DNA from 4 places in the Synechococcus sp. R5-13 genome. Region 1 is predicted to be linked to each of the others. Evidence: predicted binding sites of a transcription regulator. Region 1 holds the regulator's gene; each other region holds the start of a gene.
The links. The regulator NtcA, encoded in region 1, controls nitrogen genes in cyanobacteria. The targets are predictions, from matches to a motif close to GTANCNNNNGNTAC.
Positions count from the first base shown of each region.

Region 2: urtA (urea ABC transporter substrate-binding protein) is a predicted target of NtcA. The motif match lies at 1,860-1,873, and genes of this name have one in related genera.
Region 3: fmdA (formamidase) is a predicted target of NtcA. The motif match lies at 1,286-1,299, and genes of this name have one in related genera.
Region 4: NW840_RS12805 (cob(I)yrinic acid a,c-diamide adenosyltransferase) is a predicted target of NtcA. The motif match lies at 1,829-1,842, and genes of this name have one in related genera.

Region 1 covers NZ_JANSIL010000097.1:13,821-16,953, forward strand. Annotated here, with positions in the region: gene eno (phosphopyruvate hydratase) at 1-953, opposite strand, end outside; gene ntcA (global nitrogen regulator NtcA) at 1,192-1,866, opposite strand; gene NW840_RS08115 (M61 family metallopeptidase) at 2,131-3,133, shown strand, end outside.
Region 2 covers NZ_JANSIL010000038.1:15,814-18,946, forward strand. Annotated here, with positions in the region: gene urtB (urea ABC transporter permease subunit UrtB) at 1-224, opposite strand, end outside; gene urtA (urea ABC transporter substrate-binding protein) at 329-1,603, opposite strand; gene NW840_RS03365 (S9 family peptidase) at 2,000-3,133, shown strand, end outside.
Region 3 covers NZ_JANSIL010000003.1:7,600-10,732, forward strand. Annotated here, with positions in the region: gene fmdA (formamidase) at 1-1,205, opposite strand, end outside; gene thrS (threonine--tRNA ligase) at 1,648-3,133, opposite strand, start outside.
Region 4 covers NZ_JANSIL010000175.1:3,095-6,227, forward strand. Annotated here, with positions in the region: gene NW840_RS12800 (phosphodiester glycosidase family protein) at 1-952, shown strand, start outside; gene NW840_RS12805 (cob(I)yrinic acid a,c-diamide adenosyltransferase) at 2,028-2,735, shown strand; gene dcd (dCTP deaminase) at 2,859-3,133, shown strand, end outside.

The DNA of each region.
Region 1 (3,133 bases):
AGGTTGGTTACAAACAGGTCATCTCCCACCAGCTGTACCCGGGATCCCAGTTGAGCGGTCATGGCTTGCCAACCGGCCCAGTCTTCTTCCGCTAGCCCATCTTCAATGGAAAGGATGGGATAGTTGGCCAGCAGTTGCTGGTAGTAAGCCACCATATCAGCCGCGCTGTGGGCTTTGCCCTCAAAGTGATATTGCCCATCCTGCAGCAGCTCGTTGGCGGCCACATCCAAGGCCAAGGCGATATCTGCTCCCGGTTTGTAGCCTGCCTGTTCAATAGCCGTCATCAGCAGATCCAAAGCCGCCGCATTGGAGTCGAGATCAGGAGCAAACCCCCCTTCATCCCCCACACCGGTGGACAGCCCCTTCTGCTGCAGCACTTGTTTTAGTACCGCAAACACCTCAGCCCCGTAGCGCAGCGCCTCGCGAAAGCTGGCCGCTCCAATGGGCACAAGCATAAATTCTTGAATATCGACGTTGTTGTCGGCGTGGGCGCCGCCGTTGAGCACGTTCATCAGCGGCACCGGCAGCAGGTTGGCAAAGGGCCCCCCCAGGTATTTGTAAAGAGGCAAGCCCACTGCTTCCGCAGCCGCTTTGGCTGTCGCCAGAGAAACTGCCAAAATAGCGTTGGCCCCCAGGCGGGACTTGTTGGGGGTGCCGTCCAGGTCGATCAGCAACTGGTCAATACGGGCTTGGTTGAGGGCATCTTCTCCCTGCAGCTCCGACTGGATGGGGCCAAGGATGTTTTCCACCGCCCTCAGCACACCCTTACCGCCGTAGCGTTTGGGATCCCCGTCCCGCAGCTCATGGGCCTCGAAGGTACCGGTCGAGGCACCGCTGGGAACCTGCGCCAAGCCCGTTGCTCCATTGGCTAGACCCACCAGGGCTTCTAGGGTGGGACGCCCTCGCGAGTCGAGGATCTCATGGGCGGTAATCCACTCGATGGCCGTTTCCACAGTTACACCTCAGCAATTGGCTAGATAGCTCTGGCCAAAGCCAGATCCCCCCATAGACTAGTAGATTCTTGCCCGCGATCCGGTCAGCTTCCAGAAAACTTTAAGTCTGTCCTTCGGGCACAGAGATTCTTCAAGGCTGCAGCAGTAGATTGAACATAGGCCGGCCAGAGCTTCAACTAGCCGTCGAGCGGGGTTTGCCTGGGCAAGGTGCTACTCAGGAGGTGTTCTCCTCTTCCTTCTAGGCAAAGCGATGGCTCAGCCGCATCGGGTCGTGTACGGTGATCTTCTTCTTGTGAATGGAGATGTACTTCTTCTTGCGCAGCTCTCCCAACAGGCGGGTGATGGTGACGCGGGTTGAGCCAATGGCCTCGGCAATGGCCTGGTGAGACAGCTTGAGATCGATGGTGACCCCATCTGGGCCAGGCACCCCGAAATCGCGACAGAGAATCAACAAAAAGCTGACCAGACGGGATCCCATGTCGCGATGAGCCAGCGTCTCGATCATCATCTCCGTTTGCAAGATACGAGACGACAGGCTTTTAACCAGCAACATGGCCAGTTCGGCGTTCTCCTGCAAGGATTTTTCCACCTGCTCGATCGGCAGAGAGAGTAACTCGGTAGGTGTAAAAGCCACCGAGTGATAAAAGCGGTCGGAGCGCTGTCCCGTGATAAAGGAGAGCACGCCGAAGATGCTGTTTTCCCGCAGGAGGGCAACGGTGATTTCCTCTCCCATTTCGTAGACCCGCGAGAGCTTAACGGCTCCCTTTACCAAAAAGTAAACCCGCTCCGCCGGATCCCCTGGAAAAAAAATGGTCTTCCCACGCTCAAACGTTTCGATAACCGGAGGATGGTGAGGGCCTCCCAATTGCTTGAAGGCTGTGATCAGAGATTTTTCCGCTACGGCCACCGCCATACTCATCAACCTTTTAAGGTCAGTTTATACCTAAGATCAACCTACTAAGATCAATCTAGAAGCATTAGGCTAGGTTGCAACCCATTGACTTCAGAATCTACGAGGATACCAAGATTTACCCTAAAGTAGAAGGTTCTGCCTAGGTATCTTTGTAGCACGCGCTACATTTTTAAGTCTCGTTGCTGCTCTCCAGCCAAAGGCAGAGGTTAGGATAGGAGCCATTGTCGCTGGGGGTTGCGTCGGCCCTTGGCGGTAGAGAGTGGAGTGGGTTGGAACATTCTATCTATCTATCTATCTATGGGGATCCCAGAGGTTATCGTTGCTGCACCTTCTCAACTGAGCCGCCAGCATTTCACAGTGCGGATGCCGGATCCGGCCAATCACCTGCTGGAGGTGGAACTGCAGATCCAAGAGGTGGATCCAGAGGTGCCTTTGCGGCTGCGACTGCCGGTGTGGACGCCGGGATCCTACCTGGTGCGGGAATATGCCCGTCACGTGCAGGAGTTTCAGGCGGCAACCGAGCAAGGGATCCCTTTGGCCTGGCGGAAGGTGGATAAGAACACCTGGCAGATCGATCCGCCGGGCTGTTCTGCCGTGAAGGTGTGCTACCGGGTCTATGCCTATGAGCTGACGGTGCGCACAAACCATCTGGATTTGACCCACGCCTATTTCAACGGGGCAGCGCTCTTCCTCTACGTGCCCGGTCGCGAGCGGGAACCCTACACTTTGACGGTGATCCCCCCCAAGCCGGATTGGCACATCGCCACCAGTTTGCGGCCCTTGACCTCTCCTTCTGAGGATCCCACTTCCGGCCAGTCTTTTGTGGCGGAAGACTACGACGAGCTGGTGGATAGCCCGGTGGAGGTGGGCCTGCATCGGATGCAATCGTTTGAGGTGGAAGGGATCCCCCATTACTTTGTGGTTTGGGGGGCGGGCACTCTGGATGTGGAGCGGGCTGTCGCTGATGCCAAGGCCATTGTCGAAACCACAGCCGCATTTTTTGGTGGGCTACCCTATGACCGTTACTGGTTTATCGTGCATTTGTCACCGGGAGGATTTGGTGGCCTTGAGCACAAGTACAGCACCACCCTTCTTTACTCTGGGCTGGAGCTGCATCAGCCGGAGTCCTATCGGCGCTTTTTGTCTTTGCTGGCCCACGAGTTGTTTCATGCCTGGAATGTCAAGCGTCTGCGTCCTCTGGCATTGGAAAAGATCGATTACAACCAGGAAAATTATCTGGAATGTCTGTGGTTTTGTGAGGGGGCGA
Region 2 (3,133 bases), on a different contig from region 1:
GCTACCAAAGCCGGGAAGATATACAGATCCCGCCAGGGATCCCCTAGGGGACGAAAGGCATTTTGAACCACAAAAGTGGTGTAGGCCCCCAACATCATCAGCTCCCCATGGGCCATGTTGATGACCCCCATGAGGCCGAAAACAATGGCCAAGCCCAATGCGGCTATTAGCAAGACGGTGCCGATGCTAATGCCGTTGAACAAGCTGTCCAGGAGCAAGGTCATGGGCAGGGGATCCTCCTTCCAACTAAACTAGGGAGGCTAACCGAGCATCTAGGCGGGATCCCCGACCCTATCCAAACGGCAAGGGATCCCAGCCCTGGCCAGGACTAGCTGACTTTGTAGCGACCGCCCTTGGCCGGATCTGACCAATCGCAGGCAAAGCCCTTGGTCTCTGCCACAAACTGGTTCCAGGGCTGCGGCTCCACGGCATCCGTAGAAAAGATGACATCAAACAAACCGTCAGAGCGCACCTGGCCGATCCGCACATACTTGGTCAGGTGGTGATTGGTGTTCATGGTTACCAAGCCTTCTGGGGCATCAAAGGTCTGGCCATAGGCTGCCTGCCGCACGGCGTCGATTTCCACTGTTCCCGCTTTTTCCACTGCCTGCTTCCAGATGTAAACCATGATGTAGGCGGCTTCCATCGGGTCGTTGGTGACGCGGTTTTGGCCGTATTCTGCCTTGAAAGCTTCCACAAACTTCTTGTTGGCAGGCGTATCCACCGTCATAAAGTAGTTCCAGGCGGCGAAGTGCCCTTCCAAGAATTCGGGGCCGATGGCCTGCACCTCTTCTTCAGCAATGCTGACGGACATGGAAGGATAGCGATCTGGCCCCAGCCCTGCCCCTTTCAACTGTTTGAAAAAGGCCACGTTGCTGTCGCCGTTCAAGCTGTTGTAGATCACACCGCCATTGGGAAGAGCGGCCCGGATCTTGCTGATGATGGGGGTAACTTCTGTGTTGCCCAAAGGCAGATAGTCTTCACCCACCACTTTGCCCCCCAGGGCTTCCAACTGGGCCTTGATGATGGTGTTGGCCGTGCGGGGGAACACATAGTCGGATCCCACCAGGAAGAACTCTTTGCCCTTGTTCTTGAGCAGCCATTCCACCGAAGGCTCGATCTGCTGGTTGGGGGCAGCGCCGGTGTAGAAGATGTTTTTGGAGCACTCTTGTCCTTCGTACTGCACGGGATACCAGAGCAGGTGCTGCTTGGATTCAAACACCGGCAAAACCGCTTTGCGACTGGCCGAAGTCCAGCAGCCGAATACCGTTGCCACCTTGTCCACATCGATCAATTTGGTGGCTTTCTCGGCAAAGGTTGGCCAATCGGAAGCCCCATCCTCGATAATCGGCTCGATCTGCTTGCCCAAAACCCCACCGGCGGCATTGATCTCTTTGATAGCCAGCTTTTCCGCATCCACCACGCTGGTTTCTGAAATGGCCATGGTGCCGCTGAGGGAGTGCAAAATGCCAACGCGAATGGTCTCTCCCTGGGCGTAGGCGGGCACAGACCGCTTCACCCAGATCTGCGGCCCCAGGGCCGCCCCGGCTCCGGCCAGAGCGCCCATTTTCAGCACTTGACGACGATTAAAAGATTGAGCCATCGGTGATCTCCGAAACGAAGTGAGTGCAAAGGGTGTTAAGAAGTCCAGTTGTTGCAGCAGCCCGGCCAACGGGGGGAAGCACCTAGCTCATCACCTCGCCCATGTGTTGAACCTGCCCAACTGCGCTCAGCTGAGGCTTTCACCGAATGCCTTCCCAACGTCAACAGGGGAAAGGCTAATCCTGCAGTCGAGAAAGCGTTGTGCATCCCTGTTGCCTTAACGTGTTCCATCAAACCCATTCGGCCCGGAGAGAATTGTATCGCGGGATACCTTTTCCCAGAATCCGAGCCTGTTCTCGGCTCCCTTTCCCCACAGGCTGTAGGCAAAGGCAGGGATCCCTTGCTGCCGGCATAATAGGGGTTCTGGGGTCGAGAATTAGTTGAGAGTTAACAGCTTATGGTGCAACAGGCTGGCTATGGATCTTGGCGATCCCCGATTACCGCTGACCTGGTGGTGACGGGATCCCTGCGCTTGGGACAGATGGTTTGGGATCAGGGGGATCTCTACTGGACGGAGGGTCGCCCGCAAGAAAAAGGGCGCAATGTGTTGATGCGGCGCTCTGCCGACGGGATCCTGGTGGAGCTGACACCGGCACCTTTCAATGTGCGGACACGGGTGCATGAGTATGGGGGTGGAGCTTATTGGGTGTCGGCAGGGGTAGTGTATTTTTGCAACTTCGCTGACCAACGGCTCTACCGCCTGCTGCCGGGTTCAGATCCCCAGCCCCTGACGGAAGCAGGCCCCTATCGCTATGCAGATGGGGTGGTGGATCGGGCGCGTGGACGCATCCTCTGTGTGCGGGAAGATCACAGCCGCCAGGGAGAGCCGGAAAACAGCCTTGTCTCGATTGACTTAGCAAGTCGATCCCAGCAGATTTTGGCTTCTGGGCACGACTTCTACGCCAGCCCGCGCCTCAGTCCAGACGGCCAGACCTTGGTATGGCTGACCTGGGATCACCCCCAAATGCCCTGGGACGGCACAGAGCTGTGGCGGTCTGAGGTGAACCCTGACGGCAGCTTGGGAGAACCTCAAAAGCTGGCCGGTGGCCCTGCCGAGTCGATCTTCCAGCCCCAGTGGTCACCGCAAGGGGATCTCTACTTTGTTTCCGATTGCAGCGGCTGGTGGAACCTCTATCGCTGGGATCCCCAGGGCCCCATTCCCCTCTGCCCTATGGAAGCAGAGTTTGGAGAGCCGCAGTGGGTGTTTGGCCTGAGCACCTACGGCTTTGCTGGGGATGGGCGCATTCTGGCCTGCTACCAACAGGGGGGTCTGTGCCATTTGGCCTACCTGGATCCCCAGTCGGGGCAACAGGAAGAGATCCCTTTGCCCTACACCGAGATCCACAATCTGCAGGTAAGTGGGGAAAAAGCCGCTTTCCTGGCCGGATCCCCGACGGAAGCCACTGCCTTGGTCTGCCTAGACTTACCCTCCAGCCAAGTGGAGGTGGTGGCCCGTTCCAGCAGCGTGGCGGTGGATCCTGACTATCTGTCGATCCCAGAGCCCATTGTTTTTCCCACCGGTGGCGGCAAG
Region 3 (3,133 bases), on a different contig from region 1:
CACCTAGGGAGAATATCTATGTCGAAGATTTGCGTAGGAACAGCCACCGTACAGCAAGCATTGGGAATATCGACGATCCCACTCACTCTGCCCTCCACCGGTGCAGAACTGAGCAGCAGATAAGCTTGTTCTCCCGTAAAGCCGAATTTTTTCAGATATTCGATGGCATTTAAGCAGGCGCGTCGATAGGCAATGTGAACATCCATATAATGCTGCTTACCTGTAAGCTCGTCCACAGAAATGCCCTCAAACACAAGGTATTCCGAGTAACGTGGCTCAACAGGGCCGGGCTTAAAAATGGGGTTAACCAATCCGTACTTCTCAACACCACCCTTGATTAGATCGACGTGGAGATCGATGTAGCCCGACATCTCAATAGCGCCACAAAAAGAGATCTCCCCATCCCCTTGCGAGAAGTGAATATCTCCCATCGACAGCTTGGCACCCTCCACGTAAACCGGGAAGTAGATCCGTGTTCCTTTAGACAGGTTTTTAATATCGCAATTACCGCCGTGCTCTCGCGGGGGCACCGTCCGAGCCGCTTCAGCAGCAACCCGCTCATACTCTGACTTGGGCAAAGTTCCCAAAATTGCGTTCTTGGGATTGGGCAAGGCGGCCAGCACAGGCTGATTGCCGGATAGCCCCGCGCCGTAAGTGCGCAAATCGGGAGCCGAAGCGACCAGCTCAGCTTCCCGCTTATTCCAAGCCGCCAGCAACTCGTGAGATGGGGCACAGCCAATGAGGCCGGGGTGAATGATGCCGGCAAAGCGCACATGGGGAATGTGTCTGGAAGTGGTGTAAATGCCTTGAAAATCCCAGATGGCTTTGGCCGCGTTGGGAAAATGATCGGTGAGGAATCCCCCTCCATTTTCTTTGGCAAAAATACCTGTAAACCCCCACTCGTCTCCCGGCAGTGGCCCAATGTCTAACAGATCGACAACCAGGATATCTCCAGGCTGGGCGCCGTTAACCCAAATAGGCCCACTCAAAACATGGACAACGCTTAGGTCAACCTGCTCAATGTCGGAAGGATCATCGTTGTTTTTGATTTGCCCATCCGTCCAGTCTTTACACTCAATTCGGAATACCTCGCCAGGGTTTACAGAAACCACAGCGGGAATATCAGGATGCCAGCGGTTGTGACCCGGTAGATCCTGTTGATCCATTGGCTTAGTCAGGTCAACTTTAAACAGCGTTTTGGGCATGGGATCCTATCCTTGAGTCATCACTCTGCGGTCAGACTTTGAATGCACAAAAGCCTATCTCCAATAGAGAAGCTAATACTGTAGCAAGAGCTACAATTCATAGTGCTGTTATCTACAATCGCAGAGCGGGAGATGAGGAGCTTAGATCGACAGGCTATTTCACTGCAATTCAAAGTAACTATCAATCAATTCACCAAAGTAACGGCCAATCCATTCGGCGACAGATCGATTTAGCCGTCAGCTCCTAAAGCGTTGCAGGATCCTCTCCAGAAAATCCCTAGAGAACATGGTGGGTTGTCGGCCAAATCCTGATTTTTCAATTAGCCCCCTTGGCTTCCCTTGAGAAAGGGAAACTCAAGCTCTTTCTTGAGATCCTCAGAACCTGGGATCCTCAAGTTCTGAAAACCCAATTGCCGCAAGCCAGGGATCCCGAATGCCCAAGCTAGTCAAGTGCCTGTAGCTGGGCTAGGAAATCTGCCACCGTCAGGGATCCCAGCTCCTGTCCATGGCGCTGGCGCACGCTCACCGTTCCTGCCGCCTGTTCCTGTTCCCCCACGATCAGCATGAAAGGGATCCGGGCCTTCTCGGCATTGCGGATTTTTTTGGGCAAACGATCGCTGTCGGCATCGATGTGAACGCGGATCCCCTGCTCTCGCAGCTGATCCCGCACCTGGGTGGCGTAGCCCAGATACTGATCGGAAACGGGCAAAATGCGCACCTGTTCCGGGGCCAGCCAGAAGGGAAAATCCCCAGCGTATTCTTCGATGAGGATCCCAATCAGCCGTTCCAGCGAGCCAAAGGGAGCGCGGTGGATCATCACCGGGCGTTGCCGGGATCCATCCTCGGCTACGTAGTACAAATCAAAGCGCTGCGGGTTTTGGTAGTCTACTTGCACCGTGCCCAACTGCCACTCCCGATCCAGCGCGTCGCGGAAAATAAAATCCAGCTTTGGCCCATAGAAGGCTGCTTCGCCGATCCCTTCAAAGTGGGGCATCGACAACTTCTCCACAGCGCGACGGATGGCATTTTCGGCTTTGTCCCAATCTTCGGGGGATCCCAGATATTTGTCCGACTTGGGATCGCGGAAGCTGAGGCGGGCGCGAAAATCCTTGAGCTTGAGCTTATCGAAAACCACCAAAATGAGATCGACAACCTTAAGAAACTCCTCCTCCAATTGATCGGGGCGAACAAACAAATGGGCATCGTCCACCGTGAAGCCACGCACTCGCGTCAGACCTCCCAATTCCCCCGATTGCTCATAGCGATAGACGGTGCCGAATTCGGCATATCGTAGGGGCAAATCGCGGTAGGATCGCAGCTCGGATTTGTAGATTTGGATGTGAAAAGGACAGTTCATCGGCTTCATGACAAAGCCCTGTTCGGCTGCGCGATCCTGCTCATTCTCCGCCATCATGGGGAACATATCTTCCCGGTACTTTTGCCAGTGGCCGGAGATCTTGAACAAGTCCACACGGGCAATATGAGGGGTAACCACCGGCAGGTAGCCCTGCTTGAGCTGCTCCTGCTTGAGAAAATCCTCCAGCACCCAGCGTAGGGTAGTTCCTTTGGGAGTCCAAAGGGGCAAGCCCGGACCCACTTCATCGGAAAACAGGAAGAGACCCAGTTCTTTGCCCAGCTTGCGGTGATCCCGCCGTTTGGCCTCCTCCAGCCGCCGCTTGTATTCCTTCAGCTCCTCTGGAGTTTCCCAGGCGGTACCGTAGATGCGTTGGAGCTGCGGCTTGGTCTCGTCCCCCCGCCAATAGGCGCCGGCCACGCTGAGCAGATCGAAAGCTTTGGGGTTGAGCTCTTGGGTGTTTTCCACGTGGGGACCGGCACAGAGATCCCACCATTCATTCCCCAAGTGGTAAATGCTGATGACCTCCCCTTCGGGAATGCTGTCTAAGATCTCCAGCTTGTAGGGTTCTCCG
Region 4 (3,133 bases), on a different contig from region 1:
GGAGCTGTCTTCCTTTGGCCCCGAACAGGGAGCAGTAGCCGCCATTAACGGTGGGTTTTTCAACCGCAACACCCGTCAGCCGCTGGGGGCAATTCGTCGGGATGGCCGTTGGATCTCCAGCCCCATTTTGGGTCGTGGGGTCATCGCCTGGTCGGATGGGACGGCAGGGCAAGAAGGGGGATCCGTGCGCTTTGCCCGTTTGCGGATGCAAGCAGAGCTGCGCAATGCCATTGGGGATCAAATCCCGGTGGTGGGCATCAATACAGGCTATATCCTGCCCGGCATCTCCCAGTTCACCCCCGACTGGGGATCCACCTACACCACCCAAACGGACGACGAAATGCTCGTGATGGTGCAGCAGGATCAGGTGCAAGAAATTCTGGTGGCGGGCCTGGCCGGCAGTTTGACGGTACAGATTCCCAGCGAGGGGTATGTATTGGCAGGGCGGGGGCTAGAAGGTGCCCTAGAAGCCCGCAAGCTGGTTCCCGGGGATCGCCTCAGCCTTCATCTGCGCTTGGATCCGCCCGAGCTGGAAGCTTATCCCCACATCCTAGGGGCAGGGCCGCTCTTGCTCTTGGATGGGCAGGTGGTTTTGGATGCCCGATTGGAGGGATTTCAGCCTCTCTTTCGCAGGCAGCGAGCCGCCCGCAGTGCCATCGGCCAACTGGACAGCGGACATTTGCTGCTGGTGACCGCCGGCAATGCCCAGGAAAACCAAGGGCTTACCCTGCTGGAGATGGCGCAGTTGATGCAGCAATTGGGCTGTCGCCATGCCTTGAACTTGGATGGGGGCAATGCTTCCACCTTGGTGCTGGGGGGAGAGGCCGTCAATTGGGAACACCGGCACCCAGAAGCCAGCCCACTCAACAGCGAGACGGATCCCAGTCCATCCCGGCGGCGTACACCCCGAGTTCACAATGGCCTAGGGTTTTTCCCAAGCCCAAGTCGGTGACAGAAAACTTTTGTGCCGGCGGGATAGAGTCTTTTCCCTTTGATCCAGGGATCGAGGGTGGGATCCCCGGACTTTCTGGCTGATTGGATGAGGGGTCAAGTATTCTCCAGGATTGGATCTACCTTCTCAACAAAAATCTCTCCTCGCCAGAGGAAGGACTCGGCTTTGATTGCGCAATGGGATCCCGGCAATCTCAGCACCCAAAGCTCCGGAGCTTGTGCAGGTCAATCTTAAGTGGGATCCAAACTGAACGCCCAATGCTCATTTCTCATAACAGAAATAGAGATTAAATTAAGTAGAAAACATTGGCCTTGAGACCGGTAAGAAAAATGATCAAAGAGGCGATCTCTTGAAGAAGACGACCTCAGAGTATAAAAGGCACGCAATTCTTTACGCTTCTGCTAAATTAGATGCTGGTTTTCAAAAAAGTATTGTCAATAATCCATTTTTTGACGAAGATGATTGACGAATTTATATTTCTTCACTCTCGAGGTTAGAAATTAACTCCTTGGACTTTTGGTTACAATTCTCTCTACTACGAATGTTCGCTAATGTGTAGGCCTACCCGGCTCCCGACCAAATGTATAGTTATTTTAAAAATGACTATCTCTCCTGGTGGACAAGGCTTTTGGGGTAGGTTGACCCTTGCTCCTCTCTCGTGGGTGGGCTGCTGGTACTGGCATTCCTGTTTGTGAGAGTTAATCTTATTTGGAAGAAATTGATCTTTTTCTCAAATTTTTATAGAGCACCTCTATACTCAAGTGAGATAGCCCCACACACAAGCTTCTGGGCTAGGCCTGAAATTTTATTGAGATCCCCTGTCAAAGCTTTTCAGGTATTGCCTCTTGTGCCAAAAGGCTAGGATGGGCAAGGATTGTATTTTCTATTACTCTATTGGGGATGATTTGTATGCCAGCTAGAAGCAGAACCGACTCATTGACGGATACGCACAGGTGGTGTTTCATGGAATCCATAGCCGACGCTCTCCACCACTTGTAGGCCCTATAACCTAGGGCCGTGTCCACTAGCCTGCTCGTGAGATTAGAACGTGGTTTGCACTGCTTCTCCAAATCCTATGCCTTCCTCCAAGGATGCCGCTCCTGTAGCCCGCGCCAAACAGCCTGCGGCTCAAGCCAGCCCTGCTGCCGGCGAGCTTTTCCTTCAGCAGAATGGATCCCTCTCCGCCCAGTTGGTTCCCCAGGGATCCCTGCAGCTTTACACCCACCCCAGCCGAGGCATGTTTACGCCTGTCATGGCCCAGGCGCTGCGCTTGGCCGGCCAGGGAACGCGGGTGCTGATCGTGCAATTTCTCAAGGGTGGGATCAACCAGGGGCCCGAAAATCGTCTCTCCCTGGGCAGATCCTTGGAGTGGGTTCGTTGTCGCCTGCACCGGTGCATCGATACACCTCACCTAGAGCCTGAGGAGCGGGTGGCATTGGATGAGCTGTGGCAATTTACCCAGGAGGCTGTCAGGAGTGGCCGCTATGACTTGGTGGTGTTGGATGAGCTGAGCTTGGCTGTGAAGTTGGGCCTGATCCCAGAAGCGGAAGTGCTGAGCTTAATCGACCAACGCCCCATCTCCATGGACATGGTGATCACCGGGCCGGAGATGCCGGATTCGTTTCTGGAGCGGGCCGACTTGATCACGCAGCTGCGCCTACGTGGCATCCCAGGCCCAGGGCTCCGCACTGCCGATGGGAATGTTGCCTGTTCTCTGGATCCCCCTCAAGTCAGCGGCACAGGTGCTATGCCTACAGCAGCCCATGTTGCTCCGCACCGCTAGCGCAAACAGTTTCCGCTCCGAAAGACCTAGGCAACACGGGTCGCGTCAGGGGGGCGGAGTCCCAATAAGACTGGAGCTTGTCCACCAGATGTGCCCTCACTCTCCAGGAAGCCGGCTGTAGCCATGTTGAAAAACGACCGCTGGATCTGTGAGCAAGCGCGGCGAGGGATGATCGAGCCGTTCTGCCCTGAGCTGGTGCGCGCTGTTGAATCTCGGCCCGTTTTGAGTTACGGGCTGTCTTCCTACGGCTACGACATCCGCTTGTCGCCGGTGGAGTTCAAGATCTTCCGCCATGTGCCCGGCACAGTGGTGGATCCCAAACGGTTTAACCCCAAGAATCTGGAAGCGGTGGAGCTGCACCACGACGAGATGGGGGATTACTTTATCATCCCGGCCCA